Regions from separate parts of the Bradyrhizobium sp. Ken01 genome, predicted to be linked through region 1. Evidence: predicted binding sites of a transcription regulator. Region 1 holds the regulator's gene; each other region holds the start of a gene.
What was found. Region 1 encodes LexA, which represses DNA repair genes until DNA is damaged. Its sites were predicted from a motif close to TGTTCNNNNTGTGTTCNG; they were not measured.

Region 1 (5,592 bases):
GACCATTTCTCGAGGGAATATGCCGACCTCCTCGGCCATTTCCGCGAGCTGTATTTGTCGTCCAGCATCGGCCTACGCAAGCCGGACGCGAAGGCCTTCGACCACGTCGTTGCGGCGATCGGCGTGCCCGCCGGGCGTATCGTGTTCTTCGATGATCTTGCCGAAAATATCGAGGGAGCGCGGGCGCGCGGCTTGACGGCGGTGCATGTGACCTCGCCCCGGGACGTCGGGAACGCATTGAAGGCATTGGGCATCTGACGACTATCTGTCGTCGCGAAACCCGACGGGAACAATTTTGAAAAAATTGAGGAACCCGATCACTTTGTGCATTTTTGTACAGAGTTCCCGGAACGGAATACCGCCTTCCGGACTCTTAGAGTCCGCTGGGACTTCTACGGACGGATGCATCATCGTGTTGGGCAAGACCTACCTCACCAAGCAGGCCTCTCTTCTTCTTGAATTCGCCAGGACAACTTCAGATTCGGATCTTTCCGCCAAGCTTGTGAGCAAGGCCGCCGACCTGAAATCCCAGGCCGATCCGTTGCCCGACAAGGATAAGGGATCCAAGGCGCCCGACGTAACATCCGGGCAGGCAGGCAGCTGATCGATGCAAGCCGGTGATTTCGTGGCTTCGATGACCACTTTCCTGCCGATCTCTCACGTTCTTCGGATCATGCCGCGACGCGCTTGATCCCGGCTTCCGGAACGATGCGAAGCGGCGGGATGACTGCCCCCGTTTTTGCCTCTGCGCCCGCGCTCGGCTAGAAGACTTGCGGAACATTCGCCCGAACGTGCCGAGCAGGAGTTTTCGCCGTGGCCTTGATGCCGGTTTCCGACGCGCTCGCCGCGGTGCTGGCGGATGCAGAGCCACTGCCGGAAGAAATGATTTCCCTCGACGAGGCCTACCATCGCGTGCTCGCGCGTGACGTCGCGGCGCGGCGCACGCAGCCGCCGCAGGCGATGTCGGCGATGGACGGTTACGCGGTGCGGGCGGCCGACGCCGCGACGATCGATTCGGAGCTCACCGTCATCGGCGAAGTCGCGGCGGGCCGACCGTTCGCCGGGAGGGTCGGCGCCGGCGAGGCCGTACGGATCTTCACCGGCGGCGTCATTCCCGGTGGCGCGGATGCCGTCGTGATCCAGGAAGACACTGTTGTCGCCGGCAAACGTATCACGATCAAGGAAGCCGCGATCGCCGGACGGCACATCCGCCCAGCCGGTATCGATTTCCGCGAGGGCGACGTGCTCCTGCGCAAGGGAAGCCGTCTCACCGAGCGCGACCTCGCGCTCGCCGCCGGCATGAATCATCCGCACCTTGCCGTTTTCAGGCGTCCGAAAGTCGCGATTCTCGCCACGGGCGACGAGCTGGTGATGCCGGGCACCACGCCCGGCCACGGCCAGATCGTCTATTCCAACGGCTACGCCCTGCACGCGCTCGCCCGCAGCGAGGGCGCCGAGACCATCGACCTCGGTATTGCCGCCGACACGCTGGAGGCGACCACCGCCGGCATCCGCAGCGCCCGTGAGAGCGGCGCCGACGTCCTGATCACGACCGGCGGCGCATCGGTCGGCGACCACGATCTGGTCCAGCAGGCGCTGCGGGACGAAGGCATCGCGATAGCGTTCTGGAAGATCGCGATGCGGCCAGGCAAGCCGATGATGCACGGACGGCTCGGCGCAATGGGTGTGATCGGCCTGCCGGGCAATCCCGTGTCGTCCTATGTGTGCGCTTTCCTGTTCATGGTGCCGCTGATTCGCGTCCTGTCTGGCCGTTCGGTGATTCACCACCGCCGTGAACGCGCCGTGCTCGGCCGCGACGTCGGCGCCAACGACCAGCGCGAGGACTATCTGCGCGCGCATCTGGAGGAGCGTGACGATGGCACACGCGTCGTTCTTCCCGTCAATCATCAGGACTCTTCGCTGCTTGCGAATCTCGCTGCAGCACAGGTACTTCTCGTGCGCGCACCGTTCGCGCCGAAGGCCGAAGCCGGCACGGCTTGCGAAGTGTTGCGGCTCCCCGTCTGAGCGTCCGGCAATGCGCGTTCCGCGAACTTTGCTCCGTTCACGGTAAATTAAGCAGTTGCGGAACATGTATCGAACATATAGTGTCCGTTCATGATTTGTTTCGAGCATGTAGCGGCTTATGGCCGAATTCAGCGTCTCGGAATCGGACGACATCAACCGGGGGACTTTGGTCGAGATGTTAACGCGCAAACAATACGAGCTTCTGCGGTTCATCAGTGAACGTCTGAAGGAAAGCGGCGTGCCGCCCTCCTTCGACGAGATGAAGGATGCGCTCGACCTGCGCTCGAAGTCGGGCATCCATCGCCTGATCACGGCGCTCGAGGAGCGTGGCTTCATCCGACGCCTGCCCAACCGCGCCCGTGCGATTGAAGTCATCAAGCTGCCGGAGCTCCAGGCAGCCGCCGGCAGCCGCCGCGGCTTCACGCCGAGCGTCATCGAGGGCAATCTCGGCAAGGTGCGTGCGGGCTCCAGCCTGCCCGCTGACGAGGGCGAACGTCCCGTGGCGGTGCCGGTGATGGGCCGCATCGCGGCCGGCACGCCGATCGAGGCATTGCAGACCCGCAGCCATACCATCAGCGTACCGCCTGACATGCTCGGCTCGGGCGAGCATTACGCGCTCGAAGTACGCGGTGATTCCATGGTCGAGGCCGGGATCCTCGACGGCGACATGGCGCTGATCCAGCGCAACGAGAGCGCTGATACCGGCGACATCGTGGTGGCGCTGATCGACGACGAGGAAGCGACGCTGAAGCGCTTCCGCCGTCGCGGCGCCTCGATCGCGCTCGAGCCCGCCAACGCAGCCTATGAGGTCCGCATCCTGCCGCCCAACCGGGTGAAGATTCAGGGCAAGCTGATCGGGCTTTACCGGAAGTACTGATAACGGAAGTACTTCATGCCGGAAGTGCTTCATACCCGAAGTACTTGGCGCCTTGCGCGCTTCCGATCGGCATCGCCGGTCGGAGATTGGAGCGGATCATCATCCGCTCCGGCTGGATGGTCTTTCTGGTTCTGCACAGACTATCCGGCCCCTCCTCCGGCGCTGGCTCCTCGCGACGCCGACGAAGCGGCACCGCTTCGCGGCTCGAGGAAACGGCGGCCAGCGGTCAAGTCCGCAACGGCATGCGATCGAGCAACCATTGCAACCAGCCGGCAATATTCGCGCACGCGCCTCCCGAATGCATCGCGGCGAGCTTTGTTCCTATTGGATTCGGGAAAGATAATGTGATCGCGGCTTGCGGAAGCCAGCCGCAGATTTGCCCACAACCAAGCAGAGCTTTCGTGCTTCCACTCTGATGGAGGCCTGCGCCTCGATAAGAGACGCGGGTTGCTATCCCAGCATGAGGAGCACCCGATGTGTGACTACAGCCTACATGCCGTCGCGTCGCGCCCCGCCGAAGTCGGCGAGACGATCGTCACGACAAGCTTCCGCGGCACCTCGACGCGCGGCTTCGCCTCCGCAGCCGATCCATCCGTTGCCGTCTGCCTGCTGCCGGGAACGGAGCTCGCCTTCGCCGACGACGTCCGCTACGACAATCGCTGGATCTGGACGCGCACCATCAATTCCCGCGTGGGCAAGTTCGGCAAAATCGATCCGCACGTCCCCGACCGCCATCACGACGCGATCGAATTCCCCGACGGCAAATATGTCCTGGTGACGCAGCTCGTCGAAGGCCAGCGAGCGACCGTGCTGCAACTGCCGGTGACCCAGTCGGTCACCGAGCGCGAGCACAAGGCGCAGATCATCGCCGACAGCAGGCAGCCGACCGTCACGCACCTGCCGATCGGCTGAAACAGCCGCCCTCCGGCTACGAGGTCGGAGGTCAGGATTGAATCGCCATCGCCGGCCGTGGCCGGCGAGATGGTGTAGTTTGCGCCCAGCGAATCCGAGCGGACGCACCGATCCACTGCGTTGCTCCGCACCATCAGATCAATCGTCGGCCTGCAAGTCCGTCTCCGCCGGCGTTGCGTCCTTGATGCGGGACGCGGTCGTCTTCGGCGCGAGGCTGCCGTCGAAATCACCCTCGCCGGCGCCGGCCGGCAACCAGGGGCGGCTCGTGCCTCTCGCCCTCACCGCCTGAACCGCAAAACCGTCGCCACGCTGCGTCAGCGCCAGCGCGCTCTGGCTGGCGAGCCGCTGCCGATCGACCACCATCGCGGCGCAATCGGGCGGCGCGGGACGTGTCGTCACCACCAGCGCGGCCCGACTGCAATCGTCCGCGAGAGCGTCGGCGCGGAGTGCCAGCGCGACCAGCCTCCCGTCGGCCAGTGGCGTCACGCAGCCGGATTCGTCACAGGACACGCCATCGGCCAGCGAGGCTCTGCCCGCATCGCGGGGATCGGCGTCGGCAGCGAGCCATTCCTTGAGCAGAAAGCTGTCCTTGTTCGTCCTGATCAGGTGCAGATATCCGTCCTTGCCCCGCACGGCGACGCTCGCGCCATCCCCGGCAATCAGGATGTCGGGCTGCCGCGCCGACAGTCCCCAGAGGATCGCTGCCAGCAGCACCAGGGCGCCGGACCAGCGTAGCGGCGTCCGCAACAAGCCCAGCACGATGATTCCCAGGCTCGCCGCGATCAGCGGCGCGATTCCGAACGCCGGGATGCGGCCGACCGCGCCCGGCAAGGCCGCGACCCAGCGCGAGACCGCGACCATCCAGTCGATGCCGATCCCCATCAGCCACCAGAACACGCTGTCCAGCCCGAACGGAGCAGCAAGCAGCCCCAACAGTCCCGCCGGCATCACCAGCGCCGAGACTACCGGCATCGCGCCGAGATTGGCGAGCACGCCGAACGGCGTGACACGGTGGAAGTGGAAAGCGGCGTAGGGTGTGGTCGCAAGTCCCGCAATCAGCGAAGCCATGAACAGCATCGCGATCTCGCGGCCGCCCCACATCGCAATGCGCGCGGTCGCCGAATGGTCCGGCGAGGCAAACAAATTCGGCATGCCGATCTGCACCAGCGCCACCAGGCCGAGGGTTGCCGCAAACGACATCTGAAAACTCGGATGCACCAGCGCTTCCGGCGCGACCGCCAGCACGATCAGCGCAGCCACAGCAAGCGTGCGGAAGGTGATGGCGCGGCGATCGACCATCACCGCGATCAGCACCACCGCCGTCATGAAGAACGATCTTTGCGTCGCGACCTCCGCGCCCGACAGCAGCAGGTAGAACGCAGCAGCGACCAGCGCGGCGGCGGCCGACCATTTCTTGATGGCGAAGCCCGCCGCCAGTCCCGGAATCAGAGCGAGCAGCGCGCGTACCGCGAAGAACACGACACCGGCAACGACGGCCATGTGATAACCGGAGATCGAGAGCACGTGGCCGAGGCCGGAGATGAACATGGCGTCGTTGACCGGCGTGGTGATCGCATCGCGCCGCCCGGTGAGCAGCGCGGTCGCGATCGCCCTGTTGTCACCGTCGAGCGTCGCGCGGATGCGGGCATCGATCGCATCGCGCAGGCCTTGCATGAAGGCCGCGTAACGCAGCCGCAAGCCGCCGGTCTCAGGCGGCGGCGCCACCGTGATTGCGCCCATTGCAAAACCGGAGGCGCCGATGCCCTGGAAGAACATGT
Region 2 (5,592 bases), on a different contig from region 1:
CTTGGAACAGGATCTCGCGGGGCACATCGTTGTCGAGTGAGCCTTGCGCCGGATCTGGCTGGAGCACGATGCTGAGATCGTGCAGCCGCGCCATCTCGCCGAGCAAGCCGACCGCATCCCCCGGCATCGTCCCGAGCGGGTGGCATGTGTAGGAAATGCCGGCGTTCATCGCTTCGCTCTTGAACACCGCGAGCGCGGCCTCGGCCCGCTCCACTGCGCTTTCGCGCTCCATCTCGAACACCGCCGCCACGGCAGCGCCGCCCTCCATCACGTAGGCCGCACTGGTTGCCACATAACCAACCGCGACTGCATCGAGATGGGCGTTGAGGCTCGCTGCGAGCGAGATCGAGCCGTCGATCACCGGGCGCATCGGGCGCTCGGTGGGGATATGGACGAGAATGTCTTTGTACATGACGTGCCTCCGATGGACATCATCCGGTGGCCGCAGTCTTTCACGGTTCGCAGGGCCCGCGTTGAGCTGCATCAAACGTGCAGCCTCGAGTTTTTGACCTTCGCCGGCCCCAGCCACTTTGCCAAGATTTAATCACTTGGACGGGACGCTGTAAGGTGGCGACCACCATGTTGGGTACAGGGCGACTTACCCAACATGGACATATCGACATGAACGATCACGTCAATTCCGACACCACCGCGTCCCGCAAGATCTTGAGGCCGCGCCGGCTCGCGCTGCTCGGCACCGTGGCCGCGCTTGGCCTGGCCGTGCTGGCGACTGCCCCCGGCTCTTCGCCGTTCAGCGCGACCTCCTTCATTGCGCCTGCCCAGGCCGCGGAGAGCGCCGCGACACCGCCGGGCTTCGGCGACCTCGTCAGCAAGGTCAAACCTGCCGTCATCTCGGTCCGGGTCAGGATCGACCAGGACAACGATAAGAGCGCGATGCTGCAACAGAACCGCATGGATTCGGACGAGGCGACGCCGTTCGACCAGTTCTCACGGCAATTCGGCTTCCGCGGCCCTGGCATGGAAGGCATGCCGCGCCAGCGCCGCCAGATGATCACGGGCGAGGGCTCCGGCTTCTTCATCTCCGCCGACGGCTATGCCGTGACCAACAACCACGTCGTCGATCACGCCGAGTCGGTGCAAGTGACGATGGACGACGGCACGACCTACAGCGCGAAAGTGGTCGGCACCGATCCGAAGACCGATCTCGCGCTGATCAAGGTCGAAGGCAAGAAGGACTTTCCGTTCGTCAAATTCTCCGAGCAGAAGCCGCGTATCGGCGACTGGGTCGTCGCGGTCGGCAATCCCTTCGGCCTCGGCGGCACCGTGACCGCCGGCATCGTCTCGGCCAGCGGCCGCGACATCGGCAACGGTCCCTATGACGACTTCATCCAGATCGACGCGCCGATCAACAAGGGTAATTCCGGCGGCCCGGCCTTCGACATGAACGGCAACGTGATCGGTGTAAACACTGCGATTTTCTCGCCCTCCGGCGGCTCGGTCGGCATCGGCTTCGACATTCCTGCCTCGACCGCAAAGCTCGTCGTCGCACAGTTGAAGGACAAGGGCGCGGTCACACGCGGCTGGCTCGGCGTGCAGGTGCAGCCGGTGACGTCGGATATCGCCGACAGCCTCGGCCTCAAGGAGGCGCGCGGCGCGATCGTCGACAATCCGCAGGACGGCAGCCCGGCGGCGAAGGCGGGCATCGAGGCGGGCGACGTCATCACCGCGGTCAATGGCACCGCGATCAAGGATTCCCGCGATCTCGCCCGCACCATCGCCACCCTGGCGCCGGGCACGTCCGTGAAGCTCGATGTCGTCCACAAGGGCGACAGCAAGACGGTGACACTGGCGCTCGGCGAGTTGCCGAACGAGCGGCAAGCTAGAGCCGACGAGAGCAAGTCGCAGCCAGATGCCGGCATGCCGCCGCGTCTCGGGCTCAGCCTGGCTCCGGCCGGCGACGTGCAGGGCGCCGGCCAGAAGGGCGTCGTAGTCACTGAAGTCGATCCGCAAGGTCCGGCCGCACAGCGCGGCATCCAGACCGGCGACGTCATCCTCAATGTGGGCGGCAAGGCCGTCGCCAACATCGGCGATGTCCGTTCGGAGCTGGCGCAAGCGAAATCGTCCGGCAAGCGCAGTGTGCTGCTGCAGGTCAGAAGCGCGCAGGCGACCCGGTTCGTGGCGGTGCCGCTCGCATAAGTCGAAGGTCGATCGGCGTAAATCCAAACAGGCGGCCCCCGGGCCGCCTTTCTTGTTCGCCTTCAGGATTCCGGATGCCGGCCGATAACATTCTCGTTAACGGCAGGGAGGATGACCCGGTTCGTCCGAAAAAGCCGTGTTCGCTCATCACAATTGCGGATCTCGTATGGACTCGGCGGCAATGAAGCCGCCGACGATTGCAAGCGTGGAACTTCGAATTTGCCGCCGCTGAGCTGGGCCGGCCGGCAATTCGTATTGATCGGTGCCGACATGGATCGATTGAAGCTCTCGCTGAGGACTGCGCTGCTCGTGGCGCCATTCGTGCTGTGGGGTGGAAACGCTCTCGGGCGTGACGACGGCCGTTACGCGGACTCTCCCCTCAAGCCATGGTTCGACGGCCTTCGCAGCCATCTCGGCCCGTGCTGCTCGGATGCGGATGGGTTTGCCGTCGCCGATCCCGACTGGGACTCGCACAATGGACATTATCGCGTGCGGCTCGACGGCGAGTGGGTCGAGGTACCGGACGAAGCCGTGATCACCGAGCCGAACCGGGCCGGCCGCACCATGGTGTGGCCGGTGAAGACCGCGTTCGGCGTTTCGATCCGCTGCTTCATGCCGGGCAGCATGATCTGACGGAGGTCAGCGCGACCGTTTGGAGGATTTGCGCTTCGACGTTTTCTTCGAGCTCTTCTTCGAAGTCTTCTTGGACGTTTTCCGAGCTGTCTTCTTTGACGTTTTCTTGGACGTCTTCCGCTTCGCGGCTTTCTTTGGGACCTTCTTGCCCTTCTTGCGCGCTTTCGACAGGCCGATCGCGATTGCCTGCTTGCGGCTCTTCACGCGTCCGCCTCGACCGCCCGGTCCGCTTTTGGCGGTACCCTTCTTGTAGCGCTTCATCTCGCTTTCGACATCGCTGCCGGCGCTGCGCGAGTAGCGGCGCTTCTTTGCCTTGCGTGCCATGCATGTTCTCCCTTGGCCGGGGAAAACCATCCGAGACAGGCATAGTTCCGAAAGCGCGCGCGAACGTCGGGGATACGCGACCCAGCCTAGAACGAATCCGCCAGCTCGATCTCGGCTTCCAGCACCTGAATGCGCCGCGCTGCCTCGCTGGAGGACAGATCCCGGGCATATTGCGCGGGTTGATACGCCTCTTCGCTCAGCCGTTTCAGCCGCAGGCCCTGCGCCCGCGTCATCTGCTCGGTGAGGAAAGCCTTGGCGGTGAGGGAAGTCTTGTCGGTCAGGAAAGTCTTGGCGTCGTATTTACCTTGAACCTGCATGTCGCTTCTCCCTTCTGAAATCGTGACTTGACTATATGTTCTTATTTTGTTCTAACAAGCCATGGACAACAGAATTAATGAAATTCGACGTAAAATCAGCGCCTTGAGGCTGGAAATGGCCGATATCGAGGTGTCCGTCCGCGAACTCGTCGAGCGCGATCGTGACTGCACAGAGAAGGCCCTGGCGCAGATGGATCTGCGCCGGAAAATCAATCTGCTGATCGGCGAATGGAAGGCTGCAGGTGGCGGCGATGTCCTGCCGAATGTCCGCGACAGGATGCGCCTTCGTTCCGCGAAGACATCAGGTAGTCCTCTGCGCGTGGTTGCGCGCCGCTGAAAGCTTTGGGAGCGCACGGTGGAGGAAGACCCGGATGCGTACCGGATTCTGAAGCTGCGCGCCGAGATTCTCGAACTGGGCTCCGCCATCCGGCAGCTGCAACGCGAGGGGCTCGACGACGCCGCGGCCCAGCTCTTGATCGCGCGCAAGCGTGCACGACTCGATCATCTAGTGAAATCAGATCTCGGAGCGTGCCTTAACGTCACTGAGGGCCGACGCAGCTAAGCGAGTTCGTCACGTCAAGACAGGTAGATCAGGGCGCCTTCGGCGTGCCGTCCCAGCAATAGAACGCCCGAGATCAAGAGCCCGAGGCCGGCCGGCAGATAATAGAACGAGCCACCCAAGGCGATCAGCCACGCGCCCCCGATCGCGATGATGATGCCGCAGATGAGCATGATTGCGCCGAGCAGCGGCGCCGCCCAGCGCGAGAGCAATGACCGAACGTTTGCCATTCGCCACCTCGATGGAATGCGGTTCAAACGATCTTCTCGGCGAACGTTCCTGTGGCTGACACAACCTGCCGCACATCCGCGTGAAGCACGCAATCGCGCGGAACGGAAGTCGGCTCGACTGATTGACCGGGCTCCTCTCTCATCAACGGAGTGTTCCATGGAGCTTCAGGGTAAGACGATCGCGATTTTGGCCACGCACGGCTTTGAACAATCGGAACTGGAAGTGCCGCGCGACCGCTTGAAACAGGCGGGCGCGACGGTCCACGTCGTCTCGCTTGCACCCGGCGAGATCAAGGGCTGGGACAAAAAGGATTGGGGTCGGGCCGTGAAGGTGGACAGGACCCTCGACCAGGTTTCCGGCAGCGACTACGACGCGGTCGTTCTGCCGGGCGGGCAGATCAATCCGGACCTCCTGCGGGTCGAGCCGAAGGCGCTGAGCTTCGTCAAGGACATCTTCAACGCGAAGAAGATCGTTGCGGCTGTCTGCCATGCGCCTTGGCTCCTGATTGAAACAGGCATCGCCAAGGGCCGCAAGCTGACCTCATACAAATCGATCAAGACCGATGTCATCAATGCCGGCGCGGCATGGGAAGACTCGGAGGTGGTTGTTGACCAGGGCGTCATCACCTCGCGCAACCCCGGAGATCTCGAAGCCTTCAGCGCCAAAATCATCGAAGAGATCAAGGAAGGTCGGCACCTTCAACGCAGCGCGGCGTGAAGTCAGCGGCTCCCGGAGGGAAAAGCCCCGCGCGGCCGCGGGGCTTTTGTCTGACATCTCGGCGGGGATTTACTTGGTGTTGCTCATGCCGGCCTTGTTGTTCGTCATGGTGCCGCCCTGGTCGGAGCCGGGGCCTGAGCCGCCCTGACCGGAGGGGTCAGCACCCTTGGAGGACTTGGTGTTGGCGCCCGTGGTGGTCTGCGACGACGACATCGAGGATCCGTGTTTCGCCTTGTGCGACTTGGCCTGCACGGCGAACGGTGCGGCGGCCAGGCCGGTTGCCAACATCACGGCAAGAGCGAGCTTGGTAGTCTTCATGTTCGGGAACTCCCTGAGTTGAATTGACGCAGGCAGCCAACTGCCATTCGTCGCAGGAGTTCCGAACAAAGAAGTTCCGGTAAATCCCGCATAGTTCAAGTTTGCTTGTCCTCTGCGAGGATGAATACGACGCCGGTCAGTGTCGCGCCGATCGCGAACGTCGTCACCAATGTGAGGGCGAACACGACCACGGCCTGCCTTCCGCCATGACTCAGCAAATCGGCGACGCCGGGATTGGACAGCACGAGCAAGAGGCTGAAAGCGAGCCCGAGGGCTGCGCCCATCATGGCGTGCGTCATCAGCTTGATGAGCCCGCTGGGAGAGATCAGGTCCGAC
Region 3 (5,592 bases), on a different contig from region 1:
GCGGATCGGCGTGAAGGCGCCGGTATAGGTCGCGGGGTTCGAACGTGGCGTGCGGCCGATCGGCGACTGGTCGATGTCGATGATCTTGTCGATGTGCTCGAGGCCCTCGATGCGGTCGTGCGGGGCGGCGCCCTCGCTGGCATTGTTCAGCTTGCGGGCGATCGCCTTGTAGAGCGTGTCGATCAGCAGCGTCGACTTGCCGCCGCCGGAGACGCCGGTGACGCAGGTGAACAGGCCGAGCGGAATTTCGGCCGTGACGTTCTTGAGATTATTGCCGCGCGCGTTGACCACTTTGATGGTGCGACGATGGTTCGGCGGGCGCCGCTCCGGCACCTCGACCTCGAGCTCGCCCGTGAGATATTTGCCGGTGAGCGAGTTGGGGTTGCGCATGATCTCGGCGGGCGTGCCTTCGGCGATGATGTTGCCGCCATGCATGCCGGCGCCGGGGCCGATGTCGAGCACGTGGTCGGCGAGCAGGATCGCGTCCTCGTCATGCTCGACCACGATCACGGTGTTGCCGAGGTCACGAAGTCTCTTGAGGGTGTCGAGCAGGCGCGCATTGTCGCGCTGGTGCAAGCCGATCGAGGGCTCGTCGAGCACATAGAGCACGCCTGTTAGCCCCGAGCCGATCTGCGAGGCCAGGCGGATGCGCTGGCTCTCGCCGCCGGAGAGCGTGCCGGAGGAGCGGGAGAGCGTGAGGTAGTTGAGGCCGACGTCGAGCAGGAAGGTGAGGCGCTCGCGGATCTCCTTGAGGATGCGGCCGGCGATCTCGTTCTGCTGGGTGTTCAGCGCCTCCGGGACGGTCTCGAACCACGCGCCGGCGCCTTTCACGGACATCTCTGAGATGTCGCCGATATGCTTGCCGCCGATCTTGACGCAGAGCGCCTCGGGCTTGAGCCGAAAGCCGTGGCACGCCTCGCAGGGCACGTCGTGGAAATACTTCGCAAGCTCCTCGCGCGCCCACTCGCTCTCGGTCTCGCGATAGCGGCGGTTGATGTTGGTGATGACTCCCTCGAACGGCTTCTTGGTGTCGTAGGAGCGGACGCCGTCCTCGTAGGAGAACTTGATCTCGTCCTCGCCGGAGCCATGGAGGATCGCGTTCTGCGTCTTCTTCGGCAGATCCTTCCATTTGGTGGTCAGCGTGAACTTGTAGTGCTTGCCGAGCGCAGTCAGCGTCTGAATGTAATAGGGCGACGAGGACTTGGCCCAGGGCGCGATCGCGCCCTTGCCGATGGCGAGCTCCTTGTCGGGAATGACGAGGTCTTCGTCAACATGCTGCTCGACGCCGAGGCCGCCGCAGGCGGGGCAGGCACCATAGGGATTGTTGAACGAGAACAGGCGGGGCTCGATCTCGGGGATGGTGAAGCCGGACACCGGGCAGGCAAACTTTTCCGAGAACAGCATGCGCTCGGGTCCGCTCTTGTCGTGGATCTTTGCGGTCTTCTTTTTCTCTTCCGCGGGTGCTGTCGCAGCCGGCGCATCGGCGAATTCGATGACGGCGAGGCCCTCGGCAAGCTTCAGCGCGGTCTCGAAGCTTTCGGCGAGGCGCTGGCCGATGTCGGCGCGCACCACGATGCGGTCGACGACGACGTCGATGTCATGCGGGAATTTCTTGTCGAGCACAGGGGCTTCCGCGAGCTCGTGGAAGGCGCCGTCGATCTTGACGCGCTGAAAGCCCTTCTTGAGCCATTCGGCGAGCTCTTTGCGGTACTCGCCCTTGCGGCCGCGCACGACCGGCGCGAGCAGATAGAGCCGCGAGCCCTCCGGCAGCGCCAGCACGCGATCGACCATCTGCGAGACGGTCTGGCTCTCGATCGGCAGGCCGGTGGCGGGCGAATAGGGCACGCCGACGCGCGCCCACAGCAGGCGCATGTAGTCGTAAATTTCGGTTACCGTGCCGACAGTGGAGCGCGGGTTCTTCGACGTCGTCTTCTGCTCGATCGAGATCGCCGGCGACAGGCCGTCGATCTGGTCGACATCGGGCTTCTGCATCATCTCCAGGAACTGGCGAGCATAGGCGGAGAGCGATTCGACGTAGCGGCGCTGGCCCTCGGCGTAGATGGTGTCGAAGGCGAGCGAGGACTTGCCGGAGCCCGACAGCCCCGTGAACACCACCAGCTTGTCGCGGGGAATCTCGACGTCGACGTTCTTGAGGTTGTGCTCGCGCGCGCCACGGATCGTAATTGCGCGCAGGTTTGATCCCACGTTCTGTTGTTGGCGCTTGGCCTTGATCACTTCATCCATCCTGGTGGTCCTCAGGGAATCCAAAAGCGCGCGATCGCGCCAACGCAATAGGCGCGCTTCGCCCGGAACCGGGATCGGCGCCGATGGGTATGTGAGCGAACGTAGGAAGAACGGGGACGGATTTCCAGTGGCGTTTACGAATCGTCAACGGATTGTTGGCGCGCTGGCGGCAACTGGCAGGAGCAGGGCGGGTGGAACTGCGCAGTAACGTGTCCGGCAAACAAAAAGGCCGGCGCGAGGCCGGCCTTTCGTAACACGATGGCGTCGATAGCGAAGATCAGTACTTCGCGACGATCGGGCCCCCGAAGTGATAGTTCACGCCGACCTGCACGGTGTGGAAGTTGAGCGTGCCGGACGGCAGCGCAGCGCCGAGGCTCGAGAAGTAGTTCTCGCTGCCGAGGCTGCGATAGAGGTACTCGCCCTTGACCGACCACTGCGGAGCGAAGAACGCTTCGACGCCCGCACCGACGGTCCAGCCGGAGTGCCACTTGCTGTCCGAAGCGGTCACGCCGAGCGCGCTGATGCTCAGCTTGTTGTCGATCCAGGCGTAACCACCGGTGCCGTAGAACAGCACCTGGTTGACGGCGTAGCCGATACGGCCGCGCACGGTGCCCATCGCATCGGTCTTCGAGCTGAAGGTGGTGCTCACGACGCCAAATCCGGGGACGGCAACTGGGCCAGTCACAGACGCGTTCACGTCAGCCCAGGCGCCATCGGCCTCGATGCCGAACACGACGTTGCCGGTCTGCCAATTGTAGCCGGCGGTGCCGCCGACGAAGCCGCCCTGCATCCGCGGGCTGTTCGAATCTTCCCAGGCGCCGCCACCGACGACACCGAGGTAGAAGCCGGTCCAGTTGTAGACCGAAGCCATGGCCACCGGGGCCTTGGTGTAGGGGCGCGCCGCGAGATCAGCGGCCGAAGCCGGGGCAGCGAGAGCGAACAAACAGGCCGAAGCCAGCAAAACCTTTTTCATTTTCAACTAATCCCAGTCCCAGTTTCTGATTGTGCCTTCCACGATAGGGAAGGGCATCGGACTCACTTGCCCAACTGAGGCCGTACTTACACCATTGAAGCTGCAAGTTGTGTCACTGGAAAGCCACAGCGGCCTGAAAATGGCGCAGTTACTGACCTATGGTCCTCCATGGGACCAGCAACAAAAAAGGCCGGCACGAGGCCGGCCTTGATTGATGAATGTCAGTTCGATCAGTACTTTGCGATGACCGGACCGCCCCAGCGATAGTTCAAGCGGACGAGTCCCATGTCGACGTCCTGGCCGATCCGGTCACTGCCGAAGACCGCACCCGCGGGCGTTGTGAAGCCGATCGTGCGATTGCCGAGGAAGATGTGGTCGTACTCGAGGCCCAGCGACCAGTTTGGTGCGAAGCCGAACTCCAGACCGGCCCCGACCGTGCCACCCCAGCGAGTTTCACGGGCGGAAGCCAACAGGGTGCCCGCGCCGGGCGTGCCCGCAGCAGCGTAGACGTCGTACTTGTCGCCGACGACGGCGGCGCCGCCCTTCACGTAGAACAGCACGTTATTCCAGGCGTAACCGACTTGCCCGGTGATGAGGCCGAAAGCGTCGATGCGAGAACGGTTGCGATCACCCGTCACCAGAGCGGTGCCAGGGAAGAGGGTGCTCACGTTGTCGCCCCGGAAGTCGGCCCAGTTGCCTTGGCCTTCAAGGCCGAACACCCAATTGGTGGATTGCCACCGATAGCCGATCTGGCCACCGACGGTGCCCCCCGTCGCATTGTGACAGCCTTCGCTGGCCAGAGCACCTGGGACCCCGGTCACCGCGCCGGTCGCATCCAGGAAACTCCAGCAATTGCGGCTCGAGCCCCCGCCGCCGTTGATGCCGATGTAGAAGCCGCTCCAATCGTAGATGGTGGCAATCGCCGGCGCGGGGGCCTTGGTATAGGGACGCGCAGCCAGATCCGCCGCGCTTGCGGGAGCCGACAGGCCCATCGCCACTGCACCTATTGCACCAATAAGAAGCTTATTCATTGCCAGTCTCCCCAGGTTCGTCCGCTTCTTATGTCCCCGAAGCGGCTGATCAGGCGCGAGGGCCCATATGAACTAAGTCCGAGGCAACGGTAGCTCTGCGGAGCGGCAGAGTCCGTCTCCGAAATGCAACAAGAACGGGGCAGTGCGAGTACCCATAACCTGCTGAATGTTAAGTTCTTTCTCCCGTTTCAGGGAACCTACAAAGGTTCCAATCTACCCGTGCCTTCCCGCAGCACATCGGCCGATCGATCTCACACCTTCAGTGCTGTCGTTCGCCAAGAACAAATCTGGAACGAGCCGGAGGTCGATGCTATATGTGGGGATAACCGGAGGGGTGACGGACTGATCGGCGTCCGCAAGCGTTCGGCGAGCGTATAGGGTCGCCTCAACAGGCACGGCGGAACGCGGGGAGCGGACCGGCCTTCTTGAATTCAATGGCATTCGGAGCGGAGAGCGGAGATGGCGGGAAGCGTCAACAAGGTCATTCTGGTTGGAAATCTCGGCAAGGATCCTGAAATCCGCCGCACCCAGGACGGGCGTCCGATCGCCAATCTGAGCGTCGCCACCTCGGAGACGTGGCGCGACAAGGCAACCGGCGAGCGCAAGGAAAAGACCGAGTGGCACCGCGTCGTGATCTTCAATGAAGGGCTCTGCAAGGTCGCCGAACAGTATCTGAAGAAGGGCGCCAAGATTTACGTCGAGGGTGCGCTCCAGACCCGCAAATGGACCGACCAGAGCGGGGTCGAAAAGTACTCGACCGAAGTCGTGCTGCAGGGCTTCAACTCGACCCTGACGATGCTGGACGGTCGTAGCGGCGGTGGCGGAGGCGGCAGCTTCGGCGACGAGCCGGGCGGCGATTTCGGGTCCTCCGGTCCGGTCAGCAGCGCGCCGCGGCGCCCCGTTGCCGCTGGCGGCGGTGGCCGCAACAGCGACATGGACGACGATATCCCCTTCTGAGCGACCGCGTTCTGAGAACGCGGCGTCTCGATGCGGAGGCACCGGCCGGATGAGCGGCGCTTCTCATCTTGTGTCAGAAAATCCCACTAATCGGCAGGGCGGGCTCGGGATTTCCGGGCCCGCTTCATGTTTGGGGTGAGCTCGGATTGCGGCTTGGCAAACGCGCTGGCGGGGCAAGCCCGTCGCGCGGTTTTCCGCGCGCAACGGGCGATTTTGCAAGGCCGATGCGGGGGCCGTCCGAGACATCGCTCGCAAGGGCTTAAGTTGTTGGAAAAATAGGCGGAAAAAGCGCTTCCCAGAACCCCGCGAGGGTGGTTATCAGAGGCTCGATGCGCTATATGATTCCCAGATAAAACCTCACCGGATTTCCCCTTGGCTGACGACGAC

Region 2: AC0L3S_RS23155 (DUF3072 domain-containing protein) is a predicted target of LexA. The motif match lies at 3,468-3,485, and genes of this name have one in related genera.
Region 3: uvrA (excinuclease ABC subunit UvrA) is a predicted target of LexA. The motif match lies at 2,340-2,357, and genes of this name have one in related genera.

What each region holds. Positions count from the first base shown of each region.
Region 1 covers NZ_JBVVPC010000036.1:44,403-49,994, forward strand. The annotation lists gene AC0L3S_RS28490 (HAD family hydrolase) at 1-258, shown strand, start outside; gene AC0L3S_RS28495 (hypothetical protein) at 413-604, shown strand; gene AC0L3S_RS28500 (molybdopterin molybdotransferase MoeA) at 814-2,025, shown strand; gene lexA (transcriptional repressor LexA) at 2,201-2,902, shown strand; gene AC0L3S_RS28510 (hypothetical protein) at 3,377-3,814, shown strand; gene AC0L3S_RS28515 (ComEC/Rec2 family competence protein) at 3,953-5,592, opposite strand, start outside.
Region 2 covers NZ_JBVVPC010000025.1:99,526-105,117, reverse strand. The annotation lists gene AC0L3S_RS23175 (universal stress protein) at 1-412, opposite strand, end outside; gene AC0L3S_RS23170 (Do family serine endopeptidase) at 622-2,157, shown strand; gene AC0L3S_RS23165 (hypothetical protein) at 2,428-2,790, shown strand; gene AC0L3S_RS23160 (DUF6496 domain-containing protein) at 2,797-3,114, opposite strand; gene AC0L3S_RS23155 (DUF3072 domain-containing protein) at 3,201-3,431, opposite strand; gene AC0L3S_RS23150 (hypothetical protein) at 3,547-3,768, shown strand; gene AC0L3S_RS23145 (hypothetical protein) at 3,787-3,993, shown strand; gene AC0L3S_RS23140 (hypothetical protein) at 4,008-4,163, opposite strand; gene AC0L3S_RS23135 (type 1 glutamine amidotransferase domain-containing protein) at 4,378-4,938, shown strand; gene AC0L3S_RS23130 (hypothetical protein) at 5,008-5,256, opposite strand; gene AC0L3S_RS23125 (hypothetical protein) at 5,352-5,592, opposite strand, start outside.
Region 3 covers NZ_JBVVPC010000044.1:50,644-56,235, forward strand. The annotation lists gene uvrA (excinuclease ABC subunit UvrA) at 1-2,244, opposite strand, end outside; gene AC0L3S_RS31120 (outer membrane protein) at 2,522-3,217, opposite strand; gene AC0L3S_RS31125 (outer membrane protein) at 3,448-4,248, opposite strand; gene AC0L3S_RS31130 (single-stranded DNA-binding protein) at 4,708-5,205, shown strand; gene gyrA (DNA gyrase subunit A) at 5,578-5,592, shown strand, end outside.